2 regions of the Micromonospora sp. DT4 genome follow, and region 1 is predicted to be linked to the other one. Evidence: riboswitches for the same ligand, from Rfam matches in the RefSeq annotation. Region 1 holds a riboswitch; the other holds the start of a gene.

Region 1 (5,609 bases):
ACTGCGCCTCGGTAGCCCCACCGGCACCCGGGTGGGCAGCTGCGCGGTGCCCGGCACCGGCGGGTGGCAGGCCTGGCAGACCGTCTCCTGCCCGATCTCGGGCGCCACCGGCACCCAGGACCTGTACCTGCGGTTCACCGGCGGCACCGGGACCCTGTTCAACCTCAACTGGTGGCAGTTCCAGGCCAACGACACCACGCCGACACCGACCCCCACGCCCACCCCGACGCCCACGACCACCCCGACGCCCACGCCGACCCCGACGCCCACTCCCACGACCACGCCGACCCAGACGCCGACGGGCCCGGGTGGGCCGGCCTGCGGGGTCACCAACACCGTGGTGAACACCTGGCAGGGCGGGTTCGAGGGACGGCTGACGGTCACCAACTCCGGGTCTTCCACGCTCAACGGGTGGCGGGTCACCTGGACAATCGCCAATGGACAGACGGTGTCCCAGGTGTGGAACGGCACTCTCACCGCCTCAGGAAGCCAGGTGACCGTCGCGAACGCCAGCTACAACGGTCAGCTCGCGCCGGGCACGTCGACCACCGCTGGCTACCTCAGCTCCACCACCTCGACCAGTCCCCCGGCCACCACCCCGACCTGCACCCCCGCCTGACCACCGTCCCACCCCCCAAGAACACCCCCACCCCACCCCCACACCCCGTCCGCCGCCGACGTCGATCATGAAGTTGATGCCCCCGAACGCCGATAGGGAGCAACAACCTCATGCTCGACGGGGTGGGGCGGGGGTGGGGTGGGGGTCCTAGAAGTCGTCGTCGAAGGCGACCGTGCCGGTCACCCCGACCTGGTACGCCGACACCCGCCGCTCGAAGAAGTTGGACAGCTCCTGCACGTCCTGCAACTCCATGAAGGCGAACGGATTGGCCGATCCGTAGTGCGGTGCGATCCCGAGCTGGGCGAGACGGCGGTCGGCGACGTGCTGGAGGTACTCCCGCATGTCCGCGAGGGTGAGACCGGGCACGCCCTGACCCACCAGGTCCTCGGCGAACTGGACCTCACACTCGACGGCCTCGGTGAGCATCCGGCTGACCTGTTCGACGAGGTCGTCGTCGAACAGGTCGGGCTCCTCGGCGCGTACGGCGTCGACGACGTCGAACGCGAACGCCATGTGCATGGACTCGTCGCGGAACACCCAGTTGGTCCCGGACGCCAGACCGTGCAGCAGACCACGCGAGCGCAGGAAGTAGACGTACGCGAACGCGCCGTAGAAGAACAGCCCCTCGATGCAGGCGGCGAAGCAGATCAGGTTGAGCAGGAACGCCCGCCGGTCGTCGCGGGTGCGCAGCTCCCGCAACTCGTGCAGGGAGTCGATCCACCGGAAGCAGAACTCGGCCTTGCGACGGATCGACGGGATGTTCTCGATGGCGGCGAAGGCCGCGAACCGCTCGGTCTCGTCGGGCACGTACGTGTCGAGCAGGTTGAGGTAGAACTGGACGTGTACGGCCTCCTCGAACAGCTGCCGCGACAGGTAGAGCCGGCCCTCGGGGCTGTTGACGTGCTGGTACAGGTTGAGCACGAGGTTGTTCGCGACGATCGTGTCGCCGGTGGCGAAGAACGCGACGAGGCGGCTGACCAGGTGCCGCTCGGCCGGCGACAGCCGGTCCAGGTCGGCGAGGTCGGCGTGCAGGTCGACCTCCTCCACCGTCCACGTGTTGCGGATGGCGTCCCGGAACCGGTCGAAGAAGTGCGGATAGCGCATCGGACGGAGAGTCAGGTCCATCCCGGGGTCGAGCAGCATGTGCGTGGTCCTCGCGTCGGTGGAGCTGTCGGTAGTGGTGTCGGCGACGGTCACTGGCACGCCTCGCAGGACTCCGGGTTCTCCAGCGAGCAGGCCAGCGCCTCGGCGTCGACAGCGACGGGAGCGAGGGGCGTCACCGCGCTGACGGTGGCCTGCTGGATGCGCGTGGCCGGCCGTGACCGCAGGTAGTAGGTCGTCTTCAGGCCGGTCTTCCAGGCGTACAGGTACATCGAGGAGAGCTTGCCGATGGTGGGCGAGGCCAGGAACAGGTTCAACGACTGGGACTGGTCGACGAACGGCGCGCGGGCGGCGGCCAGGTCGATCAACGCGCGCTGCGGCAACTCCCACGCGGTGCGGAACAGTTCCCGCACGTCGGCCGGCAGCTCCACGACGGACTGCACCGAGCCATCGGCCCGCTTGATCGCCGAGCGAATCTGCTCGGTCCACAGACCACGGGCCTTCAACTCGCGTACGAGAGCGGTGTTGACCTGGAGGAACTCCCCCGACAGCGTCTCGCGCTTGAACAGGTTGGACACCTGCGGCTCGACGCACTCGTAGCAGCCGGCGATCGAGGCGATCGTCGCGGTGGGCGCGACTGCCACCAGCAGCGAGTTGCGCAGCCCGTCCTCCCGCACCTGCTGGCGCAGCGCGGTCCAGCGCGCGGTCTGCGTACCCTCGATGCCCCACAGGTCGGGTTGCATGTCCCCCCGCGCGGCCCGGGTCTGCGCGAACGCCGGGTGTGCGCCGAACCGCCGGGCCAGGTCGGCGGAGGTCTCCAGCGCGGTGAGGTACAGCTCCTCGCTGATCCGCGTGGACAGCTCCCGAGCGGCCGGCGCGTCGAACGGCAGCCGCAGCGCGAAGAAGACGTCCTGCAACCCCATCAATCCGAGCCCGACCGGCCGCCAGCGGGGGTTGCTCGCCGCCGCCTGCGGAGTCGGGTAGTAGTTGATGTCGATGACCCGGTCGAGGAACGTCACGGCGGTACGGACCGTGGCGCGCAGCCGTTCCCAGTCGATGCCGTGGTCGGTCAGGTGGGCGGCGACGTTCACCGAGCCGAGATTGCACACGGCGGTCTCGGCGTCGCTGGACACCTCGATGATCTCGGTGCAGAGATTGGAGAGGTGCACCACGTTGCCCGGCTCGGCCGTCTGGTTGCACAGCCGGTTGGCCGCGTCCTTGAAGGTCATCCAGCCGTTGCCGGTCTGGGCCAGGGTCCGCATCATCTTTCCGTACAGCTCACGCGCCGGCATCTGCCGCACGTAGCGACCCTGCGCCTCGGCTGCCCGGTACGCGGCATCGAACCGTTCCCCCCACAGGTCCGGCAGTTCGGGCACCTCGTCGGGGTCGAACAGCGACCACATCTCGTCCGCCTCGACCCGGCGCATGAACTCGTCCGGGATCCAGTTGGCCAGGTTGAGGTTGTGGGTACGCCGGGCGTCCTCGCCCGTGTTGGCCCGGAGCTGGAGGAACTCCTCGATGTCCGGGTGCCACGGCTCCAGGTAGACGCACGCCGCGCCCTTTCGTCGGCCGCCCTGGTTGACCGCCGCGACGCTCGCGTCCAGTGTGCGCAACCACGGCACGATCCCGTTGGACTGCCCGTTGGTGCCGCGGATCAGCGCGCCCCGGGACCGGACCCGGGAGTACGCGATGCCGATGCCGCCGGCGAACTTGGACAGGTTGGCGACCTGGGCGTAACGCGCGTAGATCGAGTCCAGCTCGTCGCGCGGCGAGTCCACGAGGTAGCACGAGGACATCTGCGTGTGCCGGGTGCCGGAGTTGAACAACGTCGGTGAACTGGGCAGATAGGCGAGGCTGGACATCAGCCGGTAGAAGTCGACCGCCTCGTCGGGCCTCCGCGACAGGCCGCAGGCCACCCGCAGCAGCCAGTACTGCGGGGTCTCCAGCACCAGCCGGGTCCTGGGGTGGCGCAGCAGGTACCGGTCGTAGACCGTGCGCAGGCCGAAGTACTCGAACCGGCGGTCACCGTCGGCGTCGACGGCGTCGTCGAACGTGCGGGCGTGCGCGGCGACGAACGCGGCGGTGTCGTCACCGATCAGGCCCTCGGCGTGGCCGGCCCGGATCGCCGCGCTGAACGAGGCGATGCCCTGCCGGCTGACCTCCCGCGCGACGTCGCTCGCCAGCAGCCGGGCGGCGAGGCGTGAGTACTGCGGCTCCGTGCCGATCATCTCGGCTGCCGTCTGGATGGTCAGCCGGACCAACTCGGCGGTTGTCGCGCCGTCGAAGAGGCCGCTGATCGTGCGGGTCGCCACCCGCAGCGGGTCGACGTCGGGCAGGTTGTCGGCCCACCGCTCGACCGAGCGGACGATCGTGTGTACGTCCACGGCCTCGGTGCCGCCGTCGCGTTTGCGGACCCACATCGGAATCCGCCGCGGGGTGTCGCCGCTGACCGGGACCACCTCGGTGACTGTCACCACTTGCTCCTCGCGAGTTCGAGAGCTTCGCGGCCTTCGGACACGAGGAGGCAGACACCGTCGGACGCCACGCCGCGCGGCGTGCGTCAGGAGGCGTCGGCCGTCCCACGCGGCCTCGGACCACCGCGCACCCGGAGTTCGGGTACGCGGCGCGCTGGCAGGTCTTCGGACTCGCGGGCGCGACCGGGCCTGCCCGGTCACCTACTGGCCGTCGCTTCCCAGGCCGGTGGCCCAGTGCTGATGACGGCGGTCGTTCCCACTCACCGCTGCGGGGCAGTCCCGGGTTCACACCGGGTTCCCTCTTGCCTCGACCACTCGCGACGAGTGGCCGAACCAGCTGCCTCGACACCATATATAGGGCCGACCACGTTTGTCACACCCCACATGTCGGGCCCGGGCGTGTCGCGTCCGCCACTGACCGGCACCGGCACCACACCCACGTTCGTCACGGTCCGGCTCGCCTCGCTCGGCACCCGGACGGTGCTGTGGACCGGGATCGGCCTGCTCTTCGCCGCCCTGCGGCAGGCCCGCGTACGCCCTCGGCCTGACGCCCGTCGTGGAGGCGGCGCTGGCCGACTGCGACTACGGCGAGTGGACCGGCCGGGCCCTTCAGGAGATCGCCGCGACACGGCCCGACGCGCTGCGCGAGTGGCTGACCGCGCCGGACGCCGCGCCGCACGGGGGCGAGGCCGTTCTCATCGGCCCGCCCCATGGCCGACGATGGCAGCTCCGGCTGAGCGCGCCCCCGTCTGCCGTGAGCGGGTGACGAGGGTCGACCACGGCTCCTGTAGAGCTGCCCCAGATTCGGGGCGGCAAGGACGGACCAGGCTCCGGCGGATCGGCTCGACGGCCGCCTCCCGACACCGGCATCGACCGTCCGCACCGGCGTCGCCGACGCGCGATGCACAACCCGCCGAGGGTCAGCCGATCGGGGGAAACGCGCCCGAAGCGTCCCGGGTGGACTCGCGGCCGCTCAGCGGCCGCCGGCGGCGAGCTCGGCCAGCATCCCCTCACAGCTACGCACGACCACCTCCGCGCCGCGCCGCTGGGTCAGCGGAAGCAGCGGATCCTCGGCCCGATCCCGCCACCGCCACTGGGCGTCGGCGGCGACCTCCCAGAGCCGCTGCGCGGTCGCCTCGTGCTCGACACCGAGCCGGGCGGCCAGGGATATCCCGTCGCCCCCGACCAGACGCTGCGCCTCGGCGGCCAGCTCGGCGTCGAATCCGAGACGGGCATTGCGCAACGACACCAGCAGGCGCAACTCGCGGAACTCGTGCGCGCCCGCGAGGATCTGCTCGATCGCGCCGGCCAACTCGTCCGCGCCCCGGACCGGCTCGGCTCGCACCAGGGACTCCACCGCGGCCAGCGCCGAGCGCGCCTTGAGCGCGTCGCGGCGATCGACGAAACAGCGGGTC
Region 2 (4,507 bases), on a different contig from region 1:
CTCGTCGTCGACGGGGTCGCCACGGGTGTCGCCGTCGGCGAGGACGGCTGGCTGGCGCTCGGCGTGGGCGTGGGTGAGCCGGACGGGTCCGGACCCGGCGTGTCGTGTACGTCCCGGGTCAGGGCGGCGAACGAGATGCCGGTGGCACCACCGACGACCTGGGTGGAGGCGCGGACGTCCGATCCCGCCTGACCGCCGGCAGCGACGGTGAACCCGCCGTCGTCGTTCTGCTGGGCGGCCAGGAACGCCAGCGCCTTGCCGATCTGACCCGCGTAGGTGGTGTCGCGCAGGGTGAGGCCCTGGATGGCGAGTGCGGTGGAGTTGGTGGAGTCGCCGGCCGCGCCGGGGAACCCGCCGTGCTCCTTCTGCGTCGAGGCGATCCAGGCCAGCGCCTTGTCGACGGCGGCGACCGCCGCCGGATCGTCAGTTAGCGCGGCCAGGGCCATCGCGGCCATCGCGGTGCTGTCGACGTCCCGGTCGGTGTCCGCCGCCGGGATGAGGCTGGGGAACGACCCGTCGGCTCGCTGTAGTCCCTTGAGGAACTCGACCGGCTTGGCGGCGGCCTCACCTTGTCGTGCGCGGAGCTGGGCGATGATGCCGAGCGACTGCCCGAAGACCGAGGTGGCGTACCGGTAGTTGCCCGCACCGGCGCAGCCGGTCTGCGCGTCGAGCTTGGTGCAGGTCACGTCGGCCAGCGCGGCGATCAGGTCGTTTCCGCCGAAGGACCGTGCGTCGTAGCCGGTGACCTGGGCCAGCACCGCGACCTTGCCGATCGCGCCGCCGACGGCATAGTCGGTGCCGACGCCCAACCACATGTCGACGGTGAAACCGCTGTCGCCGACCGCGCCGCCACCGCGCAGGAACTCGACGATCGCCCGCAGCTTCGCGTCGTCCCCACCGGTGGCGGCCAGGGCGTACGCGCCGTCGATGCTCAACCCGAAGTCGGGGAAGCCGGGAAACGACTCGTAGTACCGGCCGTCGATCAGGTTGCTCGGCGCGACAAGATAGGACACTCCCTTGGCCAGATCCGGCCGAGGCCCGGCCGGTGGTGGCCCGCCCAGGCGGTGGGTCAGCGCGGCGAGGTTCGTGCCGGCGAGCGCGAGCGCCGCCGCGGCGGTGGCGGCCAGGTCGGCGTCCGGGTTGCTCGGGTCGGGGCTGAGCCCGCCGCCGGTGGCGATCCGGCCGACCAGGAAGCCAGTGGCGGCGGCGGCCCGGTCGGTGTCGCCCAGCACGGCGAGGGCCTGAGCGGCGTGTCCGCTCGAGTAGGTGTCGGTCAACCCGGCTCCGGTGTAGGGCTGGTAACCGCCGTCGGTTTCCTGCGCCCCGGTCAGGAACGCCTTGGCCGAGCCCAGCGCCTCGTCCTGTCCGCCGAGGGCGTGCAGCGCGAGGACGGCCAGGGTCGTGGCGGCGATGTCCGGGTCGCAGAACTCCCCCGGGGCGAGCCACAGACCACCGAAGGCGCCGCCCGCGCACTGCTGCCCGGTCAGCCGGGCGACGGTCGCGGCCGGCGGGGTCACGCCGGCCCGCTCGAGCGCGAGCAGCGCGGTCGCGTGGGTCATCGGTCCGGTCGATCCGGCGAAGTCACCGGCGAAGTCACCGGCGGCGGCGCAGCCGGCGTCGACGTCGGTCGCGGCGCACACCCGGTCGGTGAGCGTGGCGATCAGGTCCCGGCCGCCGAACGCGCGCGGGTCGCCGCCGGTGATCGTGGCCAGCAGCGCGAGATTGGCGACGTTGGCGGTGTGCGGCGCGGCGGTGTCGCCGTTCGGGAAGATCGCGGCGTCGACATGTGCCCGCAGGTAGTCGACCATCTTCGTCAGAGTCTGGTCCTGCCCGCCGGTTGCGGCCAGGGCGGTGGCGACGGCGATGGTGCGGTAGTAGTCGACGAAGCCGTTGTCGACGTGGTCGCCGTCGGTGAGCTGCCCTACCAGGTAGGTGGCGACGGCCTTGACCTGGGCCTCGGTCGGCCGTGCCGGCTCGGTCGGCCCGTCCGTCGCAGTGGGCGTGGGGGTCGGTGTCGCCGACGGGGGCGGACCGCTCGCGCGTACCGACGCGGGGGTGAAGCTCGGTGCCCCGGTGGTGCCGCCGATGTCGGTGCCGCCGAAGACCCACGCTTCGACCTCACCCGGGCCGGGGCGCTGGGCCATGGCGCCGAGGGGGCTGTAGGTCCAGTGGTCCTGCCCGGCGGGGGCGATCCAGTAGGACCAGTAGGCCGACGCGGGCGGCGTCAACTGGCACGCCTCGTCGGCCGGCGTCGGGTATTCGGCACCGGTCTTGAAGGCGGGCGACCCGATGCGGCAGATGAAGCCGGGACCGTCGTGGGCGGTGCCGGTGGTGGTGAAGCCCGCCTCGTGCAGCAGGTCCAGGCCGGTGGTCGGGGTGGCGTCGCAGCCGCGCAACAGCGGCCCGCCCCACGCGCCGAAGTCGACCGCGACGATCGCGCCCTGGGTCGGGGTGCAGGAATCCAGCGGGTCGGCGAGCGCGGCGCGGGTCGGCACCACCAGCGCCACCGCGCCGAGCACCGCTGCGGCGACGGCCGCCAACCACGCCGCGGGAACACGCGACGTTCGACTGACCAGTGGGGACATGGCGACTCTCTCGGGGGTAGCGGCGCAGGCGCGGACGCGGACCCCGGGGACAAGTCCCGGAAACCTGGCTCCACGCCGTGTACCTCGACGGCGCTGCGGTGCACTATCCAGCCAGGTAATCCGACTCGTCCCGAGAACGGGACCTACGGCTGCGGGCCAGCGCCGGACTTTGACCGGCTTCCCCTGACTGCTGGATCGGGGCCATCGGACCACAAGGGCGACCACCCCGTCAACGCGAGGTCGTGTCATGTAGCTAACAGCGCGCGGTAAAGGCTTCCTCCCATACCGTGACCGCGTCATCGCGTGGGGGAACCCGGTGGGAATCCGGGGCTGACGCGCAACGGTGAGGACGGTCGCCGTCCCGAGCCCGACTACCCACGTGGTGACGCAGCACCTGCGGTATCCGTCCCACGCGTCCTGCGGCCGGCCGCCCCGCTCCCGCCGGCCCCTCCCGGGCTCTGGGTCGAGGCAGTCGTGCCCCGTACCCCAAGGAGACCCGATGTCCTCGCGCCTTTCCTCCACCAGTAGCCGGAGGCGTCTCGCGACAGTTCCCGCCGCCGCTCTGATCGCTTCGGTCGTCGCGGTCACGACCGGTGCCACGCCGGCCGCCGCGACCTCGACCGCCGCGCAGATCGCCACCGCCAGGACCAACGGTGTCGCCTATCTGCACACTCTGCAGGCCGCCGACGGCAGCTACGCCAGCGCTGGGCTGTCAAACGAGTGGGCGTTCAGCGCGTTCGCCCCCGCCGGCGTCGCGGCTGTGGACGTCTACCCCTCCGGCGACACGACCAAGAACGCCCGCACCGTCTACCGCAACCAACTCTCCGCCGCGTCCTGGCCGGGCACCTCCCCCGTCGTCACCGACTACGAGCGCGGCGTCCTGAACGCCTACGCCGCCGGCATCGACCCTGCCCGGGTCTCACCCGCCCGCAACCTGATCGCCGACACCATCGCCTACTGGCAGACCGGCTCGGCCGGCTACTATGGCCCGCCGGCGAACGTCAACGGCACCATCTTCGCCACCCTCGCCCTGGCCGGCGCGAAGACCCAGACCGGTGCCGCCCGCGTGCCGCAGGCACTGCTCGACCTCTCGATCACCCGGATCCGCAACAACCAGCACAACGACGGCGGCTGGACGTTCAGCCAGGCCGAGGGCAACCCCACGCAACTCGCCGCGGCCAGCGACATCGACATGACCGGCGCGGCCATGGCCGCCCTCTGCGCCGCCGGGGTACCCAACACCGACGCCGACGTCGTCCAGGCGAAGAACTTCCTCAAGGGCAAGCTCGTCAACGCCTCGGGTGCGTTCACCTCGATGTTCGGCGTCAACACCGACTCGAACGCGTGGGCCGTCTCCGGGCTCAACGCCTGTGGCATTCCGAGCCAGGGCTCCGACTTCACCACCACCGCCGGCAAGACCCCGATCGACTTCCTGCGCGCGCAGCAGCTCAGCGGCGGCGGGTTCAAGTACCTCACCACCAACACCACCCCATCGGCGTACGCCTCCATCGACGCTGTACGCGCCCTGGCCGGCGCGGGCTACACCGCCGCTCCCCCGACCCCGGTCACCGCCGGCGCGCCCACCTGGGTCGCGGCGAGCGGATTCACCGCCGGCACCGCCTCCCGGCTCGCCGTGATCATCGACAACGGCAGCGGAAGCGTCACGCCGTGCGCGGTCACGCTGACGCCGAGCGCCGCCACCAGCACCCTCGGCGCGGTGCTGGACGCCGCCGTCGGCACGGCCGCCCCCAGCGGCTGCGTCACCGCCCTCAACCCGACTAGCGGCACCGGCACCATCACCTCGATCAACGGCCTGACCAACAGCGGCTCCTCTACCTGGAAGGTCACCCGGGACGGCGGCACCCCGGCCACCGCAACCCGCGGCACGACAGTGACCATCGGCGACACCATCTATTTGACCA

What was found. A riboswitch is a leader RNA that binds a small molecule or an ion and turns the genes downstream of it on or off. The one in region 1 is predicted to bind cobalamin.
Region 2: it holds a riboswitch for cobalamin, as region 1 does, so the genes downstream of both, ACLQ24_RS27100 (hypothetical protein) here and ACLQ24_RS09050 (ribonucleoside-diphosphate reductase subunit alpha) in region 1, are expected to answer to the same signal.

What each region holds. Positions count from the first base shown of each region.
Region 1 is NZ_JBNCKT010000020.1:34,388-39,996, reverse strand. It holds gene ACLQ24_RS09060 (family 43 glycosylhydrolase) at 1-619, shown strand, start outside; gene ACLQ24_RS09055 (ribonucleotide-diphosphate reductase subunit beta) at 767-1,762, opposite strand; gene ACLQ24_RS09050 (ribonucleoside-diphosphate reductase subunit alpha) at 1,813-4,140, opposite strand; cobalamin riboswitch at 4,333-4,547, opposite strand; gene ACLQ24_RS09045 (histidine phosphatase family protein) at 4,739-4,960, shown strand; gene ACLQ24_RS09040 (hypothetical protein) at 5,168-5,609, opposite strand, start outside.
Region 2 is NZ_JBNCKT010000160.1:71-4,577, reverse strand. It holds gene ACLQ24_RS27105 (prenyltransferase/squalene oxidase repeat-containing protein) at 1-2,585, opposite strand, end outside; cobalamin riboswitch at 2,679-2,794, opposite strand; cobalamin riboswitch at 2,862-2,982, shown strand; partial or broken gene ACLQ24_RS27100 (hypothetical protein) at 3,085-4,507, shown strand, end outside.